One region of the Shigella sp. FC1967 genome, then DNA from elsewhere that is predicted to be linked to it. Evidence: predicted binding sites of a transcription regulator. Region 1 holds the regulator's gene; the other holds the start of a gene.
The links. The regulator PurR, encoded in region 1, represses purine synthesis genes. The targets are predictions, from matches to a motif close to CANGCAAACGTTTGCNTG.
Positions count from the first base shown of each region.

Region 2: a site for PurR is predicted at 2,520-2,537, ahead of rbsD (D-ribose pyranase). Genes of this name have one in related genera too.

Region 1 covers NZ_MIIZ01000585.1:205-6,704, forward strand. The annotation lists gene sodB (superoxide dismutase [Fe]) at 365-943, shown strand; gene cydH (cytochrome bd-I oxidase subunit CydH) at 1,081-1,164, opposite strand; gene purR (HTH-type transcriptional repressor PurR) at 1,432-2,457, shown strand; gene punR (DNA-binding transcriptional activator PunR) at 2,484-3,386, opposite strand; gene punC (purine nucleoside transporter PunC) at 3,505-4,722, shown strand; gene cfa (cyclopropane fatty acyl phospholipid synthase) at 5,029-6,183, shown strand; gene BHE89_RS06050 (riboflavin synthase subunit alpha) at 6,280-6,500, opposite strand, start outside.
Region 2 covers NZ_MIIZ01000222.1:12,693-18,197, forward strand. The annotation lists gene ispA ((2E,6E)-farnesyl diphosphate synthase) at 1-268, shown strand, start outside; gene dxs (1-deoxy-D-xylulose-5-phosphate synthase) at 335-2,200, shown strand; gene rbsD (D-ribose pyranase) at 2,548-2,967, shown strand; partial or broken gene rbsA (ribose ABC transporter ATP-binding protein RbsA) at 2,975-4,485, shown strand; gene rbsC (ribose ABC transporter permease) at 4,487-5,452, shown strand; gene rbsB (ribose ABC transporter substrate-binding protein RbsB) at 5,495-5,505, shown strand, end outside.

The DNA.
Region 1 (6,500 bases):
GAGTGTAACTTCACATTAGTGGGTATTTATTATAACGACTTATCTTGACAAACAATGTTAACTTATCCCACAAAACCACATTAACAGAATGAAGTTTGTACTTTTTACTTCTCTCATTACAAATGTACTTTTGCTACTTTACGTGCAAGCAAGAGGGATATACTCTTATGAGTATAATTAATCTATATGGCTTATAACTATAGATAAAAGATATTTAGCTGTTATTTCAGCAGATTTTTGTTAAAATAATTAGCAAAATAGTAACAACTTAGTGATTCATTTGCCTCATTTTATCAATTCAAATGATTTTGATGGAATGATTTCAGGCACAAAACCCGAAATAGATAGTTTAAAGGAGTACGCAATGTCTTTCGAATTACCAAAATTACCTTATGCGTTAGATGCTCTTGAGCCACACATCTCTAAAGAAACTTTAGAATATCACTACGGCAAACACCACCAAACCTATGTAACCAATTTAAATAATCTGGTTAAAGGTACTGATTTAGAAAGCAAATCTTTAGAAGAAATCATCAAATCTACTGATGGTGGCATCTTTAATAATGCAGCTCAAGTATGGAACCACACTTTCTACTGGAACTGCTTAGCACCAAATGCAGGCGGCGCACCAACAGGAAAAATCGCTGATGCTATCAACAAAGCATTTGGCTCTTTTGAAGAGTTCAAAAAACAATTTAATGATGCGGCAGCTAAAAACTTCGGTTCAGGTTGGACATGGTTAGTTAAAAAAGCAGATGGTTCGATTGCAATTGTTAACACGTCTAACGCTGCAACTCCTGTTTCAGGCGAAGACAAACCATTGTTAACTGTTGATGTATGGGAACATGCTTACTACATCGACTACCGTAACGCGCGCGTTAAATATTTAGAAGAGTTCTGGGCATTGGTTAACTGGTCATTTGTTGAAGCTAACCTTGCTTAATTGAGCTTGATAATCAAAGGTGAGTGATTCAGATTCATTTTTAGTGATAAAATAACAAAGGGCCTCGAGCCCTTTGTTATATTCAGATATTCGATAATTTATTATTTAAATTGATCGGATAATCTATAAAGCAGTGATTAGAATAACATAGTCGAAAATAAAACGATCATAACAAGCGCTGCAACTGCTGTACTCAAACCAAATTTCAGATCCGTATCCATCTATTTCTCCCTCAAAATGATTATAATACACATTTTAACCATAACCTTGTCATGGTTAATTATTATCACATATCAATATTTGTTAAAATAGCGACCAGTGCACAATTTATAACATTGATTAATACTTTCACTTTTGAGCTAGATCATACAAAATTCACAGCTAATCGCTAAATTATTGCCAGTGTTTGCCCTATGTATGACTATACTGGCAGTCAAACCACAAAATTAGATAAAAGAGACCAATGAAGGTCAGGAGTTTTCCACACCATGGCAACAATAAAAGACGTGGCAAAACGCGCAGGCGTATCAACCACGACTGTTTCTCATGTGATCAACAAAACACGTTTTGTTGCTGAGAACACACGGGCAGCAGTTTGGGCCGCTATAAAAGAATTAAATTATTCACCTAGTGCCGTTGCGCGTAGTTTAAAAGTCAATCACACCAAATCTATTGGCCTGTTAGCCACGTCCAGTGAAGCCCCTTACTTTGCTGAAGTGATTGAAGCTGTTGAAAATAGTTGTTATAGCAAAGGTTACACACTGATTTTATGTAATTCACATAATAACCTTGATAAACAAAAAGCCTATTTAGCAATGCTGGCACAAAAACGTGTTGATGGATTATTAGTCATGTGTTCTGAATATCCCGATCACCTTCTGACTCTTTTAGAAGGCTATCGTAATATTCCAATGGTTGTCATGGATTGGGGTAAAGCGCGTGGCGACTTTACAGATACCATCATCGATAACGCTTTCCACGGTGGCTATATTGCGGGTCGTTATCTTATTGAGCGAGGTCATCGTGACATTGGTATTATTCCTGGTCCATTAGAACGTAATACTGGTGGTGGCCGATTACAAGGTTTTTTAAAAGCCATGGAAGAAGCAAAAATCACAGTAAAAGATGAATGGATTGTACAAGGCGACTTTGAGCCGGAATCTGGTTATAAAGCCATGTACCAAATGCTAAATCAAAAACATCGCCCTACTGCTGTTTTTTGTGGTGGTGATGTGATGGCAATGGGTGCGATTTGTGCAGCAGATGAACTTGGCCTACGTGTTCCTTTCGATATTTCTATTGTGGGTTATGACAATATTCGTAATGCTCGTTATTTTACACCGGCCCTAACGACCGTCCACCAGCCAAAAGAACGTTTAGGTCAAATGGCATTATCAATGTTGCTTGATCGCATCGTCAATAAACGCGAAGACGCCCAAACAATCGAAGTTCATCCACGATTAGTTGAGCGTCGTTCAGTCGCTGATGGTCCTTTTATCGACTACCGTCGTTAATTCATATTTATTCAACGACCTGATTTCTAACGAAGCCACTCCTCATTTAAGGTTTGGCTATCTCCAAGATAATCTAACAACCATGTTAAAGCGGGAGATTCACTTTTATCGACCCACGTCAGGCAGCATGGGCTGTCTGGCAATGGTTGTGCTAGTTGTAAAGTAACCAGCTTGCCTTGTTTAATTAAAGATTCAGCACGGTGCCAAGGCACCATTCCTACACATAATCCCGCTAACAAACATTCAAGCCCCATATCCCATGTTGGTACGACCATCCTGCGTTGGTTATTTAGCGCCCATGTGTCACGCTTTGGCAAACTGCGTGAGGTATCTTCTAAACATAAACTTGGATAAGGCCGCATTTCATCATCCGTTAATGGATGTTGTGCTTTTGCTAAAGGGTGATCAACATGACAAACGCAGCGCCACGGCATAAAACCCATATCTCTAAAGCTATAACGTTCACCAATTGGTGAGGCTCTTGTTGCACCAATAGCTAAATCAACACGCCCATTGACCAAGGAGTCCCATACGCCATTAAACACTTCAGGATAGACATACAGTTCAATATCAGGAAAATGACGATAGAAATCGAGAATAAGTTGTTGTGTTCTTTCTGGTTTTACAATGCCATCAACGGCTATACTAAACTGACCGCGCCACCCATTAGAAACTTGTTGACAAAGATGCCGAGTGTCATTCATTTTTTTGATAACAGATCGTGCTTCTTTGATAAAAATTTTACCTGCTTCGGTTAATTCTACATCACGGTGACGGCGTTCAAACAAGGGAACGGCAAGCCATTCCTCTAATTGCCGAACAGTGTAACTAACGGCGGATGGCACTCTGTGCAATTCTTGAGCAGCAGAACTAAAACTTCCTGTTCTTGCGACTGCATCAACAACTTCTAAAGAGTATTCTGACCACATAGAGTTTATTCCTTTGAAAATTTTTCACAGCATTAACCAAATATTCCCGTTTCACAAGTAAAATAAGTCTTCGTTACAATATATAAAATGTTCTACATCACATAGCATAGAAAATAAAATGAATTCTAAAACATCCACACAATCAAAAACACCTATGAGCTTTATGGTGTACCTAGCGGGTTTAAGTATGCTAGGTTACTTAGCTATTGATATGTATTTACCTGCATTTGGTATGATGCAGCGTGAACTCGCTATTAGCGAAGGGGCTATTAGTAATAGCTTAAGTATCTTTTTATTTGGCTTTGCTGTTGCTCAATTACTTTGGGGACCACTTTCTGACAAAGTCGGTCGTAAACCTATTCTTCTTATCGGTTTAAGCCTTTTCTCTTTAGGCTGCCTTGGTATGCTGTGGGTTGAAAGTGCAACTGGCTTACTGGCTATGCGCTTCCTACAAGCTTTCGGCGTCTGCTCTGCTGCCGTTATTTGGCAAGCTCTTGTTATCGACCGTTTTGATGAATCTCGCGCTCAGCATGTCTTTGCTTTAATTATGCCACTGGTTGCATTATCACCTGCACTTGCACCTTTAATCGGTGCATCGCTATTAGAGCACGGTGGCTGGCGTATGATTTTCATGCTGTTAATGGCAGTAACGTTAGTATTAATGCTACCGACATTAATGCTAAAAAACATTAAACAAAAATCAGTCACAGATGCGAACCAATCTTCTGCTTCATTTATCACTTTACTAAAATCGCCTCTCTATACAGGTAACGTATTAGTTTACGCTTCTTGTAGTGCAGGTTTCTTTGCTTGGTTAGCCGGCTCACCCATCATTCTTGAAAAAATGGGTTATTCGCCACAGGATATCGGTTTAAGTTATATTCCACAAACTATTGCATTTATGGTGGGTGGTTATGGTTGCCGTATTTTACTGTCAAAAATGACTGGTAAAACGTTACTACCACTGTTATTAATTGGTTATGCTGTCAGTATGACCGCCTTATACCTTGTTGCTAAATTTACGGAACCAACATTAACGACTATTTTAATTCCGTTCTGTATTATGGCCGCAATGAATGGTGCATCTTATCCAATCGCGGTATCTAATGCTTTATCCGCTTATCCTGAAATCAGTGGTAAAGCCGCTGCGTTACAAAATGCACTTCAATTGGGTCTTTGCAGCTTAGCCAGTTTTATTGTGTCTGCATTTATCAGCCAACAACCTCTGATTAACACCACTGCAATTATGGCGTTAACCGCAATCCCAATGGCTGTTGGCTACTTTATTCAGCGAAATAAATCTGTTATCAAACACACGGTTCAAACAGTAGAATAATCACCACCCTCCCTTTTAGGATTTATCTTAAAAAGGCCATTTTATAAAAAATGGCCTTTTTCTTTTCTAGAGAAAAACAATTTACATCTCTATACTTGCTTATACGCTGTAATAGCGTTTTATTTATTTTTCTTTCGGATTTTGAAACATTAAACAGATTATTTGCTGATTATGGCAGATTAGTTATTTTATTAATTCTATTCGTTCAATGCATTTTGAACACAATACCATTTTAATACTGTCAATCTGCACACATCCTTTTTTAGCTTTATGTTTCAAAACCCGCTTAGTTTACGCGGAGAGTATATGAGTACATCTTGTGTAGAAGAAGGCCGAAAGACCTCCAACGATCCTTTTAAAAAGATCGCAATAGAACTGTTAGCTCACGCTGATATTCGAGTTAATGGCTCAGAACCTTATGATATTCAGGTTCACAATCAGAATTTTTATAAAAGAGTATTACAGCAAGGCTCATTAGGTCTCGGCGAAAGTTATATGGATGGTTGGTGGGATTGTGAGCGACTGGATATATTCTTTCATAAAGTTTTACGTGCTGGTCTTGAAGATAAGCTCCCACAAAACCTACATGATATTTTTAAGATTGCAACAGCCCGCCTTTTTAATCTACAAACACAAAAACGCGCATGGATGGTAGGTAAAGAGCATTACGATCTTGGTAATGACCTATTTACTGCCATGCTTGATCCTAATATGCAATATTCCTGTGGTTACTGGAAAAATGCAGATAATTTAGACCAAGCCCAAGAGCATAAATTAGATTTAATTTGCCGAAAATTAGATTTAAAACCAGGTATGACCTTATTAGATATTGGCTGTGGCTGGGGTGGACTTGCCGCTTATGCCGCAAAACATTTTGGAGTTTCTGTCACTGGGGTCACTATTTCTGTTGAACAGCAGAAATTAGCACAAGCACGATGCCAAGGACTTGATGTTAATATTATTTTAGAAGACTATCGTGATTTGCATGAACAATTTGATCGTATCGTTTCTGTCGGTATGTTTGAGCATGTTGGCCCTAAGAATTACGCCACTTATTTTGATGTCGTTCGCCATAATTTAAAAGAAGATGGTCTGTTTTTATTGCACACCATAGGTTCTAATCGCGATAAAGTGAATGTAGATAGCTGGATAAGCAAGTATATTTTTCCTAATGGATGTTTACCATCTATTCAAAAAATTGCTCATGCAATGGACAATAAATTTGTGATGGAAGATTGGCATAACTTTGGTGCTGATTACGATAAAACATTAATGGCGTGGTATCAGCGTTTTTTAGCTTGTTGGCCAGATATTGAATCTAACTACACTCCGCGCTTTAAACGTATGTTTAGCTATTACCTTAATGCCTGTGCGGGTGCATTTCGCGCTAGAGATATCCAGTTATGGCAAATAGTACTCAGTCCTAAAGGCCAGATCGGCGGTCTACAGATCCCGCGTTAATTATTCTTTTGATAAAAAGAGAAAAGCCAGTTTGATTGACAAACTGGCTTTTTCTTTGGCTATCTGTTCAGAACAACAACATTAATTATGTGAAATTTATTCTTCATTGCTAAGTTGTTGTGCTGCTAATAAAGCTTGTTGCTGCGCTTGTTGTGCCATAACACGCTCTACAGTATCGACAATCGCTTGAGTTTGAGGGTCAAGCTCAATATTGACTTTATCACCAAGGCGTTTACAACCCAATGTTGTTCTATCGCGCGTTTCTGGTATTAAATGAACACAAAAACGGTTATTTACGACATCGCCCACAGTGAGGC
Region 2 (5,505 bases), on a different contig from region 1:
TGCCCACTCTATTGGCCTCGCATTTCAAGTACAAGATGACATTTTAGATGTCATTGGCAGTACTGAAGAAACAGGAAAACGTCAAGGGAGCGACCAAGAGTCAGGAAAAAGCACATATCCGGCACTCCTTGGATTAGCACAAGCTCAAAAGAAAGCACAGGAATTGTATAACGAAGCACTGGATGCCTTAGCGTTTCTTGAGCAATACGAGTACGATACGACCACGCTTAAACAATTAGCGAGTTTTATCGTCAAACGGAAAAACTAATAAAAAATAAAGAGAGCAGCTTACCTGTTCTTTCCCTATTACAAGTGATTAATTAATAGGCATCACATGAGCATTGATATCGAAAAATATCCCACATTGGCGTTGGTTGAAACACCAGAAGATTTGCGCCTATTACCAAAAGAGAGTTTACCTAAACTCTGTGATGAGCTAAGGCTATTTCTTCTAAACAGTGTCAGCCGCTCAAGTGGTCACTTCGCCTCAGGTTTAGGTGCTATTGAGTTAACGGTTGCTCTTCATTACGTTTATAAAACCCCTTTTGATAACCTCATTTGGGATGTTGGCCATCAGGCTTATCCTCATAAGATCTTAACAGGTCGCCGTGACCGCATTGATACTATCCGTCAAAAAAATGGATTGCATCCCTTCCCTTGGCGAGAAGAGAGTGAATATGACAAGCTTTGTGTCGGTCACTCTTCAACCTCTATCAGTGCAGGTCTAGGTATGGCTGTTGCAGCTGAGCAAGAAAAGCTGAACAGAAAAACAGTTTGTGTCATTGGTGATGGTGCAATTACTGCGGGTATGGCTTTTGAAGCAATGAACCACGCAGGGGATATTGAACCTGATATGCTCGTTATACTTAATGACAACGAAATGTCGATTTCAGAAAACGTTGGTGCATTAAACAATCACCTTGCACAATTGTTATCTGGCAAACTGTATACGACCTTGCGTGAAGGTGGAAAAAAGGTCTTTTCTGGTATTCCCCCCATTAAAGAATTACTGAAAAAGACGGAAGAACATATTAAAGGCATGGTGGTTCCAGGCACCATGTTTGAAGAGCTAGGCTTCAACTATATCGGTCCAGTTGATGGTCATGATGTTATTGCATTAGTACAAACACTCGCTAATATGCGTGATCTAAAAGGCCCTCAACTTCTGCATATTATGACTAAAAAAGGCCGTGGATATGCGCCTGCTGAACGTGATCCTATTAGCTGGCACGCTGTACCTAAGTTTGATCCACAAGCAGGTACATTACCTAAAAGCCCGAATGCACGACCTACATTTTCCAAAATTTTTGGTGACTGGTTATGTGAAGAAGCCTCAACTGATCCCAAACTCATGGCTATTACCCCAGCTATGCGTGAAGGCTCTGGTATGGTGCGTTTCTCAAAAGAATACCCATCACAATACTTTGATGTTGCGATCGCAGAACAACATGCCGTTACGTTTGCAGCAGGTTTAGCAATTGGGGGTTATAAGCCGATTGTTGCTATCTATTCAACATTCTTACAACGCGCTTACGACCAAGTGATCCACGATATTGCCATTCAAAAACTACCTGTTTTATTCGCTATTGATCGTGGCGGTATTGTGGGAGCTGATGGTCAAACTCACCAAGGCGCTTTTGATCTCTCGTTCTTACGTTGTATTCCTAATATGATCATTATGGCGCCAAGTGATGAAAATGAATGTCGCCAAATGCTTCATACTGGTTATCACTATCAAGATGGCCCTGTTGCCGTACGCTATCCAAGAGGTTCTAGTGTTGGTGCGCAATTGCAACCACTTAATCCACTACCTATGGGTAAAGGTATTATTCGTCGTCAAGGCAAGGGAATTGCGATCCTAAACTTTGGTACATTACTACCAGAAGCGTTAGAAGTGGCTGAAAAATTGGATGCTACTGTCGCTGATATGCGTTTTATCAAGCCTCTTGATCAATCACTTATTCTTTCTCTCGCTGAACAACATGATATGTTAGTAACGCTAGAAGAGAATGCCATTATGGGCGGCGCTGGTAGTGGTGTTAATGAGTTGCTCATGCAAGAACGTTGCCTTGTACCTGTCTTGAACTTAGGTATACCTGATCTTTTTGTACCACAAGGTGGACAAGAAGAAATCAGAGCTGACTTAGGATTAGATGCCGAAGGTATTGAGAAATCAATTAAGGCTTATCAAGCTAACTAATTGAATTAAATTGATTAAAAACCTCTCCTGATTAACTAAAGGAGAGGTTAATACATTTTTTAGGCTGTGATTATCTACTTGTATAATACTGGTTTACGCTTTCATACTTCTTATTCCCCCCATATAATCTTGTCCGTTATCACATTTTTATGAAATTCACTGAAAACAAATACTTTTTTTCTTGAAACCATTCAGCGTTAATTTATTCAATCAAGTTTAGATTTTTCTTTCTTTTTGTTCACCAACGAACGTTTCGTATCATGTTCACAATATGAATAAATCAAACTTGTTTTCCCCTCTTTCTTTTCTACTATGTAGACAGCGAAACGTTTCGCTGAGGAGGAAACATGAAAAAAGGTGTATTACTTAATAGTCCTATCTCGAGTGTCATTTCACGTTTAGGACACACTGACAAAATCACTATTGCAGATGCCGGATTACCTATTCCCTCCTCTGTTGAACGGATTGATCTTGCTCTGACTCAAGGTATTCCAGACTTTATGTCCGTACTGCAGACGATCACTCATGAGATGCAAGTGGAAGCCGTAATGCTGGCGGACGAAATTAAAACGATCAATCCTTCTCTTTTTAATGAAATCATCTCTTACCTCCATTTATTAGAACAAGAGCAGAAGAAACCTATCCAAATAATCTCTGTTTCACATGAAACATTAAAGAAGCAACTTACTGAAAATAAAGCTGTTATTAGAACGGGTGAATGTACACCTTATGCCAATATTGTGTTGTTTTCTGGTGTGACTTTTTGAGGACAATATGGAACCTTTACTTGAACTTAAAGATATTGATAAGTCATTCCCCGGCGTAAAAGCACTATCAGGCGCAACGTTGCGAATTTACCCAGGTCGAGTAATGGCTTTAGTCGGTGAGAATGGCGCAGGAAAATCAACACTGATGAAAGTACTCACTGGGATCTATAAAAAAAGATGCTGGCGAAGTGATTTATCAAGGCAAAAGTTGTGCTTTCAATGGCCCAAAATCTTCCCAAGAAGCAGGAATAGGCATTATTCATCAAGAGCTTAACCTTATTCCAGAATTAACCATTGCAGAAAATATCTTCTTAGGTCGTGAATTTACACGTGCTTTTGGTGCTATCGATTGGAAGAAAATGTATACAGAGGCCGATAAGTTATTAGCCCGATTAAACCTTGCTTACAGTAGTCACCGTTTAGTGTCTGAATTATCAATTGGCGATCAGCAAATGGTAGAAATTGCCAAGGTGCTTAGCTTTGGTTCCAAAGTGATTATTATGGATGAACCAACAGACGCATTAACTGACACTGAAACTGAATCACTATTTAGTGTTATTCGTGAACTGAGGGATCAAGGTTGTGGCATTGTTTATATCTCACACCGTTTAAAAGAGATCTTTGAGATTTGTGATGACGTAACGGTACTACGAGACGGCCAGTTTATTGGTGAAAAACCTGTCGCTTCATTAAAAGAAGACACCCTGATTGAAATGATGGTGGGGCGTAAGTTAGAAGATCAATACCCTCGTATTAATATTCCACAAGGAAAAATAAAACTTAACGTCATTAACCTCAGTGGCGAAGATGTTCACGAAGTGAGTTTCTCATTACATGAAAGCGAAATTCTTGGTATTTCAGGATTAATGGGAGCGGGTCGTACTGAGTTAATGAAAATTATCTACGGCGCATTACCCAAAACTAATGGCACCGTTGAGTTAGATGGTAAACCCTGCCAAATCAAAAAACCCGTTGAAGGATTGGAACAAGGTATTGTTTACATCTCTGAAGATAGAAAGCGTGATGGTTTAGTGCTTGGCATGTCAGTAAAAGAAAATATGTCTCTGACTGCACTTCGCTATTTTAGCCGCAGTATGGGTGTGATTAATCATAAAGAAGAGCAACTCACGGTCGGTGACTTTATTAAATTATTCAATATAAAAACGCCTTCAATGGATCAAACTATTGGCTTTTTATCTGGGGGAAATCAACAAAAAAGTGGCTATCGCAAGAGGCCTAATGACTCGCCCTAAAGTACTTATTCTTGATGAACCCACTCGTGGTGTTGATGTGGGCGCTAAAAAAGAAATTTATCAGCTAATTAATAAATTTAAACAAGAAGGATTAAGCATCATCTTAATTTCTTCTGAAATGCCTGAGGTAATGGGAATGAGTGACCGTATTTTGGTTATGCATGAAGGTCGTATTAGTGGTGAGTTTTCGGCACACAATGTCACACAAGAAATGCTAATGGCAGCGGCTGTTGGTAAACAATATGACGCGAAATTAGGAGCTTGATATGAGCACAAATTCAATTCCAGCGTCAAAACGTTGGTTCTCAAAAGCTTGGCTATTAGAACAAAAATCGCTGATTGCATTACTACTTCTGATTGTTGTGGTTTCCACACTCAGCCCTAATTTCTTTACCTTAAATAATATTTTCAACATTCTCCAACAAACATCGGTTAACGCCATTATGGCAGTTGGAATGACTCTAGTTATTTTAACATCAGGCATCGATCTCTCTGTGGGTTCATTGCTTGCTTTAACTGGCGCCGTTGCAGCATCTATGGTTGGAGCGGATGTTAATGCGCTGGTTGCTGTTGTTGGCGCATTGGCATTAGGTGCGGCTATTGGAGGAGTAACAGGAATTATCGTTGCTAAAGGTAAAGTACAAGCCTTTATTGCTACGTTAGTCATGATGTTATTACTGCGCGGTGTTACGCGTGTCTATACCGACGGCAGCCCAATTAATACCGGGTTTAGCGATAATGCCGACCTATTTAGTTGGTTTGGTATTGGTCGCCCATTTGGTATTCCAACCCCCATTTGGCTAATGATGATTGTCTTTTTAAGTGCCTGGTATTTATTACATCACACCCGTTTAGGTCGCTATATCTATGCGTTAGGAGGCAATGAATCAGCCACTCGCTTATCGGGTATTAGCGTCGATAAAATCAAAATCATCGTTTATTCATTATGCGGTTTATTAGCCGCCCTTGCGAGTGTCATTGAAGTTGCTCGACTTTCATCAGCACAACCCATGGCAGGTAATGGCTATGAGCTAGATGCGATCGCCGCCGTTGTTCTAGGTGGCACCAGCCTTGCGGGGGGTAAAGGTCGTATTATTGGTACATTAATTGGTGCGCTTATTCTCGGCTTTTTAAATAATGCACTAAATTTATTAGGAATATCATCAAACTATCAAATGATAGTAAAAGCGGTGGTCATCTTACTTGCTGTTTTGGTAGATAACAAAAAATAACACTCTATTCTCTTAATCCGAATCCCGACAGGAACTTATATTATGAAACTCAA